Regions from separate parts of the Sorangium sp. So ce887 genome, predicted to be linked through region 2. Evidence: riboswitches for the same ligand, from Rfam matches in the RefSeq annotation. Region 2 holds a riboswitch; the other holds the start of a gene.
The links. Region 2 has a riboswitch for cobalamin ahead of WMF36_RS01675 (energy-coupling factor ABC transporter permease). Riboswitches for the same ligand answer to the same signal wherever they lie in the genome.
Positions count from the first base shown of each region.

Region 1: linked by a shared signal. The riboswitch ahead of WMF36_RS05365 (TonB-dependent receptor) and the one ahead of WMF36_RS01675 (energy-coupling factor ABC transporter permease) in region 2 are both predicted to bind cobalamin.

Region 1 is NZ_CP150354.1:1,429,188-1,436,399, forward strand. Features, by position in the region: gene WMF36_RS05340 (LamG-like jellyroll fold domain-containing protein) at 1-1, shown strand, start outside; gene WMF36_RS05345 (haloacid dehalogenase type II) at 90-902, opposite strand; gene WMF36_RS05350 (LysR family transcriptional regulator) at 1,150-2,064, shown strand; gene WMF36_RS05355 (hypothetical protein) at 2,078-2,611, opposite strand; gene typA (translational GTPase TypA) at 2,675-4,513, opposite strand; cobalamin riboswitch at 4,677-4,859, shown strand; gene WMF36_RS05365 (TonB-dependent receptor) at 5,105-7,212, shown strand, end outside.
Region 2 is NZ_CP150354.1:416,201-423,412, reverse strand. Features, by position in the region: gene WMF36_RS01690 (tetratricopeptide repeat protein) at 1-1,555, opposite strand, end outside; gene WMF36_RS01685 (3-hydroxyacyl-CoA dehydrogenase family protein) at 1,765-2,655, shown strand; gene WMF36_RS01680 (enoyl-CoA hydratase/isomerase family protein) at 3,014-3,841, shown strand; cobalamin riboswitch at 4,950-5,154, shown strand; gene WMF36_RS01675 (energy-coupling factor ABC transporter permease) at 5,232-5,966, shown strand; gene WMF36_RS01670 (hypothetical protein) at 5,963-6,355, shown strand; gene WMF36_RS01665 (CbiQ family ECF transporter T component) at 6,345-7,094, shown strand; gene WMF36_RS01660 (energy-coupling factor ABC transporter ATP-binding protein) at 7,091-7,212, shown strand, end outside.

The DNA.
Region 1 (7,212 bases), 1.0 Mb from region 2:
ACGAGGACGCCGCCCGCCGCGCGCCAGGACCGCCAGGGGGGCTTGCCGCGAGCGGGCCTGACACTCGTCCGCCCTCGCCCTCATGCCGTTCACGCCCCCGCCGTCACGAATTCTACCAGATCGGTCAGGGTCGCTCCCATCGCGTCGGCGCTCACGCCCAGCTCCTCGGCCGGCAGGCCCATGCGGTTGACCCAGAACGTGGGATAGCCAAACCACCGGGCGCCCGCGGCGTCCCAGCCGGCGAACGGGACGAAGAGGATCTCCTCGCGAGCGAGGCCGAACGCGTCGAGCGCCATCCGGTACGCGCGAGGATCCGGCTTGTACGTCCGCGCCCGGTCGGTGCTGAGCACGTGATCGAACAGGCCTCCCAGGCCGGAGCGCTCGATCGCGGCGTCGAGCATCCCCGGCGTGAAGTTGGACAGGAACGAGAGCCGGACGCCCGCGCGCCGCAGCGACTCGAGCGCCGGCGGCACGTCCGGCCACGCGTCGAGATCGAGATACGCCCCGAGGAGCCGCGCCCGCTTGTCCTCGCCGAGATCGAGCCGCAGCGCCCGCTCGGCGAACACCAGCGCGTCCGCCGTCACCTGCCAGAAATCGGCGTACTCGCGGGCCGCGACCCGGAGCCACGTGTACTCGAATTGCCGGGTGCGCCAGGCCTCGCTCAGCAGGGCTCCCTTGCCCGGACAGAGCTCCTCGGCGAGCGCGGCGATCGGCCGCGGATCGAGGATCGGAAAGGCGTCGAAGGCGATGGCCCTGATCTTCGGGCCTGCCGCCGGCCGCGGCGGCGCCGGCCCGCGCTCGGCGACGCACGAGGCGGTCATGGCCGGCGGGGCCGAGCCCAGGATGCCTGTCGCGGCGGTCCCGGCCACGCGGTTGAGGAATTCACGACGACTCGAATGCATGCTGTCCTCGATCGGATCATCCGATGTGAAGCGCGCGAAATTACGCGGAATCACGCGGAGTCACGCGGAGAGAAGGCGACAACGCGCCAGGGCACGCGGAGACGCGCCGGAGACGAGCGCGCGAATGCGTGGAGGAGAGCATGCGCGCTCCGCCGTTGCCCGGCGATCCGCCATCGCCGTATACTCGCCATGCATCTTTGCATGGCGCGGCGCGCTCCCGGGCCGCCGCGCCCCGCGCGCGGGAGCCATGCTCGACTGGGACGATCTGCGCTACTTCCTCGCCGTCGCGCGGCACGGCAACCTCTCGGCCGCCGCGCGCGCGCTCAAGGTCACCCAGCCGACCGTGGGGCGGCGCATCGACGCGTTCGAGCGGCGCCTCGGGGCGAAGCTCTTTCAGCGCTCGCCGTCGGGGTTCGCGCTCTCGGCCGCGGGCGAGAGCGTGCTCGGCCACGCCGAGCGCATGGAGCAGGGGGCGCTCGCCGCCGAGCGCGCCGCCTCCGGCCGCGACGCCGGCCTGAGAGGCCACCTCCGCATCACCGCGTCCGAGTGGCTCGCCGTCCGCGTCCTCGGGCCGCTGCTCGTCCCCTTCCTCGCGCGCCACCCCGCCATCTCCGTCGACCTCATCGCGGATGCGCGCTGGCTCAGCCTCCCGCGGCGGGAGGCGGATATCGCCCTTCGCCCCGCCGCGTTCGAGCACCAAGAGGTCTTCCAGCGCGAGGTCGCGCGGATCGGTTTCGGCCTCTACGCGTCGGAGGCCTACCTCGCCGAGCGCGGCCTGCCGGACTGGGACCGGCAGTGCGAGGGCCACGCCCTCGTCACGATGAACGACGAGCCGCCGGCCATCGCCGATCTGTCATGGCTGCGCGCCGTCGCCGCGAAGGCCCGCGTCGCCGCCCGCACCAACGGCCGCGAGACCCAGGCGACCATGGGGGCCGCCGGCGTCGGGCTCGTCTGCCTGCCGCGCACCCTGGGCGACGCGACGGCGGGGTTGCGCCTGCTCTCGCCGCCGTCGCCCCCGCCCGAGCGCGCGCTGTGGCTCGGGGTGCACCGCGACACGCGCGGGGTGCCGCGCGTCAAGGCGGTCGTCGCGTTCGTCATCGACGCCCTCGGGCCGCTGCGCGGCGCCCTGCGGCCCGGCGCGCGGCCGCGCGAGACCCGGTGACGCGCGCTCCCGGCTACCGGCCCTGGCCGAGCTGACACTCCCTGTGCGCCTCGAAGGCAGGCGCGCAGTCCATGTACACGAAATCGGTGTCGCACGCCGACTCGCGGGAGCCCAGGCACTCGAAGAGCGGATCGAGCCACGCCGAGATCTCCTCGCAGGTCGTGAACGACCCGATGTGGACGATCCCGCCCATGCAGTCGAAGTACGGCGCGGTCAGGTCGTTGCAGGGGCGCGGCTCCGAGAGCAGAGCGACGCAGGCCTCGCGACAGCCGGGCTCCCGGCACGCCGTGTCATCGAAGAGCTCGCAGAAGAAATCGCACGAGGCCCTCACGGACTCGGCCGAGCCCGTCCCGCTGGAGCTCGCCGTCTGCGGGCCCGCGCTCGCGCTCGCGCTCGACGTCGCGTTCGCGCTCGACGTCGCGCTCGCGCCCCCGGAGCCGTCGTCGCCCCCCGGGGAGCCGTCGACCACCACGCTCCCGCCGCAGGCGCTCGCCCCCGCGAGCGCGACGAGCGAAGCCAACCGCGCTGAAAGCAGCGTCGTTCTCATCCCCGGGAGTCTACACCCGGGCGGGCAGGGGAGGGGCGCTCGCCGCCGGGCGCCCCCGGCCGATCACTCCACCGCCTGCGACTGCTCGATCGCGTCCTCGCGGCGCTCCCGGCGGTTGCACGCGAGCACCTTCTTGCGGACGCGCACCGCGTCGGGCGTGACCTCGACGAGCTCGTCGCCGTCGATCCACTCCATCGCCGTCTCGATCGTGAGCAGCCGCGGGCTGGCCAGGAGGACGTTCTCGTCCTTGCCGTGGTTGCGCACGTTGGAGAGCTTCTTCTCCTTGATCACGTTGACGTCGGTGTCGTTCGGCCGGTTGTGCTCGCCGATGATCATCCCCTCGTAGACCTCGACGCCGGGGACGATGAAGAACATCCCGCGCGGCTGGAGGTGGTGCAGCGCGTACGGGGTCGCCACGCCGATGCGATCGGCGACGATGGCGCCTGTCGGGCGGCGCATCATCGGGCCGCCCCAGGGCGACCAGCCGTCGAACATCGTGTTGAGCAGGCCCGTCCCGCGCGTCGCCGTCAGGAACTCGCCACGGAAGCCGATGAGCCCGCGCGACGGCACCCGGAACTCGAGGCGCGCGCGCCCGAAGCCGGGGTTCGTCATCTTCACCATCCGGCCGCGCCGGCCGCTGAGGCGCTCGGTCACGATGCCGACGTAGGTGTCCGGCGCGTCCACGACCACGAGCTCGACCGGCTCCATCACCTCGCCGTTGATCTCGCGCGTCACGACCTCGGGGTTCGAGAGCTGCATCTCGTACCCCTCGCGCCGCATCGTCTCCACCAGGATCGCGAGCTGGAGCTCGCCGCGGCCGAGCACCACGAACGTGTCGGGCACCTCGGTCGGCTCCACCCGGATGGCGAGGTTCTTCATCGCCTCGCGCTCGAGCCGCTCCTTCAGGTGACGGCTCGTCAGGTACTTCGACTGCTTGCTCTTGCCGGCGAACGTCGACGTGTTCACGCCGATCTTCATCTTGATCGTCGGCTCCTCGACCACGATCCGCGGCAGCGCCTCGGGGCTCGCCGGATCCGCGATCGTGTCGCCGATCGTGACCGCATCGAGCCCCGCGATGGCGATCACCTCGCCCGCGACGGCGCTCTCGACCGAGACCCGCTTCAGCCCCTCGTAGGCGTAGAGCATCTTCACGTAGCCGCGCGACTGCCCGTCCTCGCCGAGGAGCGCGACGTCGGCGCCGGACCGGGCGGTGCCCCGGACCACGCGGCCGACCGCGAGCCGGCCCACGTAGTCGTCGTGGGTCGTGTTGCAGACGATGACCTGGAGCGGCCCGTCAGGGTCGCCGGAGGGGCCGGGGACCCGCTCGAGGATGGTCTCGAAGAGCGGCACGAGGTCCGTGCCCTCGTGCTCGAGCTCGCGCTTGGCCTGGCCGAACTTCGCGACCGCGTAGAGCGTCGAGAAGTCCATCTGCCCGTCGCTCGCCTCGAGATCGCAGAAGAGGTCGAACACCTCGGAGAGCACCTCGTGGGCGCGCGCGTCGCTCCGGTCGATCTTGTTGATGACGACGATGATCGGGAAGCCGCGCTGGAGGCACTTCGAGAGCACGAACCGCGTCTGCGGCAGCGGGCCCTCGGCGGCGTCGACGAGGAGCAGCGCCCCGTCGGCCATCATCAGCGTGCGCTCGACCTCGCCGCCGAAGTCGGAGTGGCCGGGGGTGTCGACGATGTTGATCTTGACGCCGCGGTACCGGATGCTCGTGTTCTTCGCGAGGATCGTGATGCCGCGCTCCCGCTCGAGGTCGTTCGAGTCCATGACCCGCTCGGCCACGACCTCGTTTTCCCGGAAGGCGCCCGACTGGCGGAGCATGTGGTCGACGAGGGTCGTCTTCCCGTGGTCGACGTGGGCGACGATGGCGATGTTGCGGAGGTCATTACGCGGCATATATACAGCGGCGGCCGTTTAGCACGCGTTCCACGGAGGAGCGAGCCCATCCTCGCTAGAGCTCGAACGTTCGGACCGCGCGCGGCGCGAGACCTGCGAGCGGAGCGGGCGAGGTGAGCGGGAGCGATTGACAGCCGGAGGGGCGCTACCGTAGGGTGCGCCCGCGCTGGTGCCTGGGCGCCTGTCCAGGCTGAATAGGGAACCCGGTGAAATTCCGGGGCTGCCCCGCAGCGGTAAGCGAGAACGACCTCCCACGACAAGCACTGGCCCGCGAGGGCTGGGAAGCGGTGGACAGTAGGAAGCCGGCCCGGCCGGAGCGCTCGCGAGCCCGAAGACCTGCCAGCGCCCGGCGACGGGGAGACATCCGATGCCGGTTCGACCTGGGAGCCTCGAGGGAGGCGGTTAGGTCCGAGCCGGTGCATCTCTGCGCACGTCCCGGATCCCGAACCGCCCCCCGCGATGCCTTTCGGTCGCCCGTGGGGGCGAGAGGTCGGTCCAGCGCATCGCGCCGGATTCGCCTTTTCTTCCTCGCGGAGCTCGACACGAGCGGCCCGGCGCCGCTCCGCGCGATTGCAGCGAAGGAGGACACGAATGCTCCGCGAGACGGTCACGAACGGCCACGAACACCGCCATCCGCTCCGTTGGATCGCCGCACTGGCCCTCTTGCTGGCAACCGCGCGGCCGGCGCGCGCCGAGGTCGAGCCGCCGGAGGCACCCGCGGACGGGGGCGCGCTCGAGGTCACGGTGCAGGCGGAGAAGCCGGGCAGCGAGGCCGCCTCGCGCGTCTCGGTCGGGTACCGCGAGCTCGAGCTCAGGCCGAGGCTCCGGCCGGGCGACATCCTCGAGGCGGTCCCCGGGCTCTTCGCCGTGCAGCACGCCGGCGGCGGCAAGGCGAACCAGTATTTCCTGCGCGGCTTCGACGCGGACCACGGGACCGACGTCGCCTTCTTCGTCGACGGGGTGCCCGTCAACCTGGTCAGCCACGGCCACGGGCACGGCTTCACCGACCTCTACTTCATGATCCCGGAGCTCGTGACAGGGCTCGACGGCTACAAGGGGCCTTATTACGCGAGCATCGGCGATTTCGGCACGGCGGGCGCCGTCAACCTCCGCTTCGCCGAGAAGCTCGACGAGAGCACCGCGCAGCTCAGCGTGGGGCAGTACGGCATCCTGCGCGGCCTCGTGATCGCCTCGCCGGATCTCGGCGACGATTGGCGCGCGGTGGCCGCGGCGGAGGTCTACCGGAACGACGGGCCGTTCCTCAATCCGGAGCGGCTCGAGCGCTTCAACGTGTTCCTGAGGGCGACGCACGACCTCGGCGGCGCCGGGAAGGTCCAGATGACCTGGATGTCCTACGGGTCGACCTGGTCCGGCTCCGGCCAGATCCCGGCGCGCGCCGTGTGCGGCGAGGGCGAGCAGGGCGGCCTGAACCCCCCGCCCTCCGCCTTCGGACAGCCGTGCATCGATCATTTCGGCGCGGTCGATCCGACCGAGGGCGGGTCGACCGCGCGGCACATGGGGTCCGTCTCCCTCTCGACCGCGTGGCGGGACGCCGACCTGAGCGCGATGGCTTACCTCCTCAGCTATCGCTTCACGCTGTACTCGAACTTCACGTTCTTCAGCGAGGACCCCGTCCACGGCGATCAGATCGAGCAGAACGACGACCGCACCGTCGCAGGCGCCGATCTCCGGTTCCGCAAGCAGTTCGAGCTCGGGGGGGCGAGGTTCACGACCTCGCTCGGCGCGCAGCTCCGCGCGGACGGGATCGACAAGTCGCTCCACCACGACCAGGCGCGCGAGCGGCTCGAGGAGAGGGACCGGACCCACATCGACGAGGGCCAGATCGGCGTCTACGTCGAGCAGGACGCCCGGCTCCGGCGCTGGCTCCGCCTCGTGCTCGGCGCGCGCGGGCAGTGGATCGACGTCAACGTGGACGACCTGCGCGAGGACCTCCAGGCGACCGGGAACAGGTCGAGCGGCGCCCAGGGGCAGATGCAGCTCCTCCCGAAGCTCACGGCGATCGTCTCGCCGATCGACGGGGTCGATCTCTTCGCCCACTACGGGCGCGGCTTCCACTCGAACGACGCCCGGGGCGTGGTGCTGGCCCAGGGGGCGGCGACGCTGATCACCCCCGCGACGGGCTACGAGGTCGGCGCGCGGGTCGCGCCCGTGCGCGGGCTCTCGCTGAGCGCGGCCGGGTTCCTGCTCGATCTCGACTCCGAGCTGGTCTGGAGCGGCGACGCCGGCGTGACCGAGGCGTCGGGGCAGACGCGGCGCTACGGGGTCGAGATCGGCGCGCGTTACCGGCTCGGGAGCTGGCTCTTCGCCGACGTGGACGCGACCTTCACCCGCGCGCGCTTCCGCGTGAACGCCGGCAACGCGAGCGCGGTCGCCCTCGCGCCGACCCGGACGCTGACCGCGGGGGTCGGCGTCCGCCCGACGTTCGGCGCGTTCACGCCGTTCGCCGCCCTGCGGATCAAGGCGATCGGCGCGCGGCCCGCGACCGAGGACGAGTCGCTCACCGCCGAGGGGTTCACGGTCGTCGACGCGAACGCGGGGCTCCGGTGGAGGAACGTCGAGGTGGCCGTGGACATCCAGAACCTCCTCGACACGACGTGGCGCGAGGTCCAGTTCGCGAGCGACTCGCGGCTGCCGTACGAGCCGGCCGCGGTCACGGGGATCCACTACTCGCCGGGGTG
Region 2 (7,212 bases):
AGAGCCCCGCCTTCTCGGCGCGGCTCTCGGTCAGCTCGGCGAGGCGCTGCTGGTACGAGAGCAGGTCGCGCCAGCGCCCGAGCGCCTCGTAGATGCGGGTGAGCTCCCGCACGGCGTCGACGTCCTTGTCGTCGAGCTGGACGATCTGGGTGAGGACCGTGACGAGCGCCGCGTCGTTCTTGGCGCGGTCGCGGTAGATCCCGGCGATCTCGCCGAGCACGGCGACCCTGCCGGCGACGTCGTCGGCGGGCGTGCGCTCGAGGTCCTGCCGGTAGAGCTCGACGAGGGCGTTGTACCCCTCGGTCTGGAGGTAGAGGCGCTTCAGGGCGTCGCGCGCCTGGCGGTTCTCCGGATCGGTCCGGAGCACGGACTTGTACTGCTCGATCGCCTTGGCGGCGTTCTCCTGCGACTCGGCGAGCCGCGCGAGCTCGGTGGCGAGGGCGCGCTTCTCGGCGCCGTCGGGCACGGCGCGCTGCGCGTCCGTGAGGATGGTCGTGAGCCGCGGCTTGTCGCCGCGCTGCTCCAGGACCTCGCGGTAGAAGTTGAGCATCCCGGCGTGCGCCGGGTCGGCGCGCCGCACGCGGTCGAAGTAGGGCTCGGCCGCCTGGGGCTGAGCGCGCATGCGCCAGTGGACCATGGCGATCTGCACGAGCATGCCGAGCTCGTCGCCCGGCTTCACGCCGCCGCTGCGGAGCTGGTCCTCGTAGAGGGCGACGAGGCGATCCCAGTCGCCCGCGGCGGAGTACGCCTCGGCCAGGAACGAGAGCGCCTCGGGCTGGCCGGGCGAGAGATCGAGCACCTCCTCGTAGGCCGCGATCGAGCGGGCCGGGTCATCGAGGTGGGCCTTGATGGTGCGCGCCGCGCGGACGCCCGCCGCGATGCGGTCCTCCTTGCGCTCCGCCTCGGCCTTGACGAGCGACTGGACGCGGACGACGGCGTCCCAGTCCCCCGCGGAGGCGAAGGCGATCTCGGCGAGGTTGGCGGCCCGGCGGTTCTTCGGGTCGAGCTGGAGGGCGAGATCGATGAGCTCGCCCACCTTCTCGCCGAGCTCGGCGCGGCCGTAGCGGTAGCCGATGTCGGCCGCGCTCGTGGTGAGCGCGCTCTTGAAGGCGCCGTCGGTCGCGGCCTCGGCCTCGGCCACGTAGCGGTCCACGAGGTCGCGCCACCGCTCGCGCTTCGAGGCGTCAGTCTCGAGCGCCTCGGCGGCGTCGTCGTCGTCGGGGCGCAGCTCGAGCAGCCGCTTGTAGGCGGCCGTCGCGCGTTCCACGTCGATGAGCTCCTCGTGGTAGACGCGGGCGAGCTCCGCCTGCATCGCGCCCTCGACGGGGCTGCCGGCGGCGAGCGCGATCTCCAGCTCGAGGAGGCGAGCGACGGCCTGCCACTCGTGCCGCTCCTCGTGCCGCCCGCGCGCCGCGCCGAGCAGGCGCTCGACGTCGCCGGCGCCCGCGCCGTTGTTCGGAGCAGTCACGGCCTCCGCGAGCTCGTTCCAGGCTGCCTCGTTCTCGGGCTCATCCTGCAGGCGCCCGAGGGCCATCCGAATCGTCTCAACGCTCATCGTATCTCCGCGGACCTCGCGAATTCGGTCCGGTCCGTTCACGGCCGGGCGAAGATAGCCGGGCAGACGACACGGTTTCAAGGATCCTCGCCCCCGCGGCAAAAGCGCGGGCGCAGCTTTCGCGCGCTTCTGCCGCGGGGACGGCCAGCGGGCGGGCCGTCGGCATGGGCGGTTCACCGCGCCCTCGGCTTCGGGTATCAACCGCGGGCATGGAAGCTACGACGATCAAGCGCTTCGGGGTGATCGGCGCGGGCCAGATGGGGCGAGGCATCGCCCAGGTCGCCGCGGCCGCGGGCCTCGAGGTGGTCCTGTGCGACGTCTCGAGGGCGCTGGCGGAGTCTGGCAAGGCTCAGATCGCCGCGATCCTCGCGAAGCAGGTGGAGAAGGGGAAGATGGCCCCGGAGGCGCGGGAGGCGCTCCTCGGCCGCGTCGCGGCCGCGGACGGCATCGCCGGCCTGTCGGGGGTCGACCTGGCCGTGGAGGCGGTGACCGAGAGCTTCGACGTGAAGAGCCGGATCTTCAAGCTCGCGGACGCGGCGATGCCAGAGGGGGCGATCCTGGCGTCGAACACGTCGTCGATCTCGATCACGCGGCTCGCGGCGGTGACCGGCCGGCCTGAGCTGGTCATCGGGATGCACTTCATGAACCCGGTGCCGCTGATGAAGCTCGTCGAGCTCATCCGGGGGGTGCAGACGTCGGACGCGACGTACGAGGCCGTCCGGAACCTCACGGTGGGGCTGGGCAAGACGGTGATCACCTCGAAGGACCAGCCCGGGTTCATCGTGAACCGGATGCTGATCCCGTTCCTGAACGAGGCGTGCTTCGCGCTTCAGGAGGGGCTGTCGACGCCGGAGGACATCGACGCGGGGGCGCGGCTCGGGCTGAACCACCCGATGGGGCCGCTGGAGCTCGCGGACCTGATCGGGCTGGACACGGTGCTCTCGATCGCGGAGGTGCTGCACCGGGAGTTCGGGGACTCGAAGTACCGGGCGCCCACGCTGCTGCGGAACCTCGTGGCGGCGGGGTGGTACGGGAAGAAGAGCGGGCGGGGGTTCTACGTGTACGACGAGAAGGGGCAGAAGACGGGGAGGGCCGTGTAGGCGGGAGCCGCGACGGCGCCAGCGGGGGCGGGGGTGGAGGGACGCCGCGTCATCCGCGAGATGCGAACATTTTTGGCGGTTCGGGAGACAGCCTGTCCACGCGATTCCCCACGACCGCGTGCGGCCTGCGCCCAGGAACGCAATGTATAAGCACTGCCGCGGGGTGCTTGCTGAGTCCGCCGGAAACACAGACTCGCCTCCGTGTCCCGGAACAGGCGCGTGACTTCCGCTGGAAATCGCCCGCTCGTCGGAGCGGCCACGGGCTCGGCATAGCAGGCCCAGGCAGGCACGAAATGACGCCTTCCGAGGCGCAAGGCAGGCGCTTCCCCCCGGCGCCGGGCGCTGCTAACCCCACCCCATGACCGCTCAAGAACAGCAGCCGGGGATCCCTGCTCGCGGTACGCTCCAGCTCGTCGCCGTCGAGCGCGCGGGCCACGTCGCCATCGTGACCATCCAGCGGCCCGACAAGCTCAACGCCCTGAACCCCGCCGTCCTCGGCGAGCTCACCGCGGCCTTCCACGACCTGCTCGCGCCCGCCGAGGGCAACGAGGTCCGCGCGGCGGTGCTGACCGGCGCCGGCAAGGCGTTCGTCGCCGGCGCCGATATCGCCGAGATGGCCGCGATGAACAGCATCGCCGCGAAGCGGTTCGCCGACGCAGGCCACCGCCTCGGCGACCTCATCGAGACCGCCCCGTTCCCCGTGATCGCCGCGGTCAACGGCTTCGCGCTGGGGGGCGGCTGCGAGCTCGCCCTCGCCTGCGACTTCATCTACGCCGCGGAAGGCGCCAAGCTCGGCCAGCCCGAGGTGAACCTGGGCGTCATCCCAGGGTTCGGCGGCACCCAGCGGCTGCTGCGACGGGTCGGGCCCGGACGCGCACGCGAGCTCATCTACTCAGGCGACATGATCACCGCCGAGCAGGCGCTCTCGTTCGGGCTCGTCAACGCCGTCTTCCCGGCGACCGAGCTCCTCGCGCGCGCCCGCGACACCGCCCTCAAGATCGCCTCGCGCGGGCCGCTCGCCGTCGCCGCCGCCAAGCGCGTCATCCTGCGCGGCGAAAGCCTCGACCTCGCCGCCGCCAACGAGCTGGAAGCCCAGGCCTTCGCCGCGCTCTTCGGCAGCGACGACCAGCAGCTCGGAATGAAAGCTTTCCTGGCGAAATCGCAGGCCGCGTTCATCGGAAAGTGAATTTCCGAGCCGCACGCCAGAGGGCAAAAAAATACCGCGCATCATGCTGGAGGGGGGCCAGACATGACCGCGGCAGGGGGACCGCGGCGGCGTCGTGAACGCCCGCCGCGGTGCTCAAGAAAACCCGCACGCGCTCCGGGCCGGGGGGGGAACCGCGCCGGTGCGCATGCGGTGATCAGAGTGTGGCATCCGAGAGCAGGTTGTCGATAACAAAGTGCAAGGCATGCACGCGGGTGAGCGGATTGCGCCCGGCACGAGGACAGCCAGATGACCGCACAGCGCAGACGCCGCCCATTCCCGCGAATGCGCGTTCGAGCCGGGCATACCCGTGCACGGGAGACACCCTCCGGCGGAGTCCATTTTCGCGTTCTCGGAAAGGAGAACACGAGAGCCCGCCGCCCCCTCGCGGCGGACGCCGCGACGAAGGGAGCCAGGCACGGAACACCTGCTCACAAGTAAAGAGCCAGGACAAACAAGGCACACTGCCGCGAGAAAGCCACCGGGGCGTGCGCCGCGCGCACGGGGCGTGCACGCTCCGAGAGGGCCCAGCACCTGCGCCGCGCGCACGGGCGGCGCACGCCCCGAGAGGACGCCGGAGCCAGCAGCGACCCTGAGGTGAGCAAGTAAAGAGACTTTAACTACAGAAGCACAAGGCTTGCAGCATTTTCGAGAAAGCTTTGCCTCGTGCGTCTCGGTCAATTTCTCCTTCTCCTTCTCCTTACCTTCTCCTTCTTCGATTCCCCCATTGCACAGGGCGCGATCACGCGTGGAGCTGCCGGTCGGCTCGACAGGACGGCGCCATCCGCGCACGGCACACCGCGGCAGCGCCGGACCGCCCGCTCGTCATGCGGCGAGGGCGCGGCGCGATTCAGCGCGGGCACCCCCGCCCCGCCGAACGTCCGGACGAACGGAGCGCTCGACGGCCAGCAGCGGGCCGGACGGCACGAGGCGGGAGCTCGCACGCCCGGCGCGTCACGAGCGCGGTCCGGCGTGAGACGCGCGCCGCGAGACACCCGCCGCGAGACACCCGCCGCGAGACGAGCGCCTCCTCGTGATCGCGGCGCGACCTCCTTGACGCCGGGCGCGAAACGGGACTACCGAGCTCCATCTGACAATCTACGCCTCGGGTGCCCTCAGGGCATAACAGGGAAGCCGGTGCGAAACCGGCGCGGTACCGCCACCGTGAGTGGGGAGCTGCCTCCGAAGACCACTGGGCCTCATGAACAGGCCTGGGAAGGTGGACGCAGCGCTGGGAGCTCGAACAGCTCCCTGAACCCATGAGCCGGGAGACCTACCCGAGCCCCCCACGAGGTGCAGCTTGCGCACGTCTTCGTGGCGTTCGGGTGCGGACCTCACCCGGAGCGCCGAAATCGGTCCCCACGGCCGTGCCGTGTCCATCGCCTGCGTGTTCCTGGTGACGCTCCTCGCGGCCCGGCCCGCGGCCGCCATGCACCTCGCGGAAGGCGTCCTGCCGCTCGGCTGGTGCGCGGTCTGGAACGCGATCGCCCTGCCCTTCGTCGCGATCGCCCTCCACCTGCTCCGGCAGCGCACCCGGCAGGACGTCTTCTACAAGCCGTTCGTCGGCCTCGTCGCCGCCGCCGTCTTCGCGATCTCGTGCATGCCCGTGCCGGTGCCGACCGCCGGGACCTGCTCCCACCCGTGCGGCACCGGGCTCGCCGCGGTGCTCATCGGCCCCTGGATGGCCGTCCTCGTCACCGTGGTGGCGCTCCTCATCCAGGCCCTCTTCCTGGCGCACGGCGGGCTCACCACGCTCGGCGCCGACGTCGCGTCGATGGGCATCGCGGGCGCGTTCACCGGGTACCTCGCCTTCCGGCTCGCGCAGCGCTGCGGCGCGAGCCTCTGGGTCGCGGGGTTCCTGGCCGGCGTGACCTCGGACTGGGCCACGTACGCGACCACGGCGCTCGAGCTCGCGCTCGGGCTCGCTGGCGAAGGGTCGGTGACGTCCATGTTCACCGGCGTCGCCCTCGCCTTCGTCCCCACCCAGCTGCCGCTCGGCCTCCTCGAGGGCGCCATGACCGCGGGGGCCCTCGTCTTCCTGCGCTCCAGGCGGCCCGACATCCTGGAGCGGCTGCGGGTCGTCCCGCTCGCCGCGGGGGCGTCGTGACGCGGCGGGTCGCGCAGCGCGCGCTGCCCGCGTTCGCACGGCGCGCGCGCGCTGCGGCGCTCCGGCTCACCGCCGCGCTCCGGCTCACCGCCGCGCTCCGGCTCACCGCCGCGCTCCCGGCCGCCGCCGCGCTCGGGCTCGTCGCGTGCGGCAACGCCTCCTGGGACGGGGTCGACGAGGCCGTGATCCGCCGCGTCGCCGAGGACGCGGGGCGCCACGACACGGGGCCGCTGTTCGCGGGCTTCGAGGGCGATCTCCTGCTCTTCGCGTTCCTCTGGGCGGGGCTCCTCTCCGGCTTCGCCCTGGGCTACTTCTCGCGCGTGCTCTTCGTCGAGCGCGCCGGTCAGCCCGCCGGCAAGCCCGGCGGCGAAGGGCTCCGTGCCGACTGATCTCCCCGCGCGGCTCCGCGACGTGGATCCCCGGCTCCGCCTCGGGGCCGCCGTGGCCGCGTGCTGCGTCGCCGCGGGCGCGCGCTCGCCCTGGACGCCGGCCGCGCTGCTCGTCGTCGCGTGCGCGGCCCTCCGCCTCCAGGGCGTGACGGCGGGCGCCGTCCTCCGCGCGTTCGCGCCCGCCGCGTGGGTCGGGGGGCTCGCGGCCGCGCTCGCGCTCGCGCTCACCCCGGGGGAGCCGCTCCTCGCGGGCGCGCCGTTCCCGCTCGACGCCCTCACGCGCGAGGGGGCCGGCCGCGCCGCGACCATCGCCGCGCGCGTCCTCGCGGCGGCCGCGGTGCTCCGGTGGCTCGCCAGCGCCACCGCCCCCGCCGAGATCGAGGCGGCGCTCGCCGGGCTCGGCGCGCCCGCGGCCCTTGTCGAGCTGCTCGCGCTCGCGCGGCGCTTCGCCGGCGTGCTCCAGCGCGCGGCCGACGGCGCGTGGAGCGCCGCCGCGCTCCGCGGCGGGTTCGCGCACCCGCGCGCCGCCGCGCGCTCGGCCGGCGCCGTCGCGGGCGTCGTGGCGCTCCGGACCCTGGAGCGCTCCGAGCACGCCGCCCTCGCGATGCAGCTCCGCGGCTACAAGGGAAAGCTCCCCGTCGCCGACCGCCGGGCGAGCGCGCCCGCCGCGAACCTCGCGTTCGCCGCCGCCGCCCTCGCGGCGCTCGGGCTCAGCGTCGCCGCCGGGGAGGCGGGATGAGCGCCATCGCCCTGCGCGCCCCCCGGATCGGCTACCGCGGCGCCGAGCCCGCGCTGCGCGACGTGCGCCTCGACGTCGCCGAGGGCGAGTCCGTGGCGGTGCTCGGCGGCAACGGCGC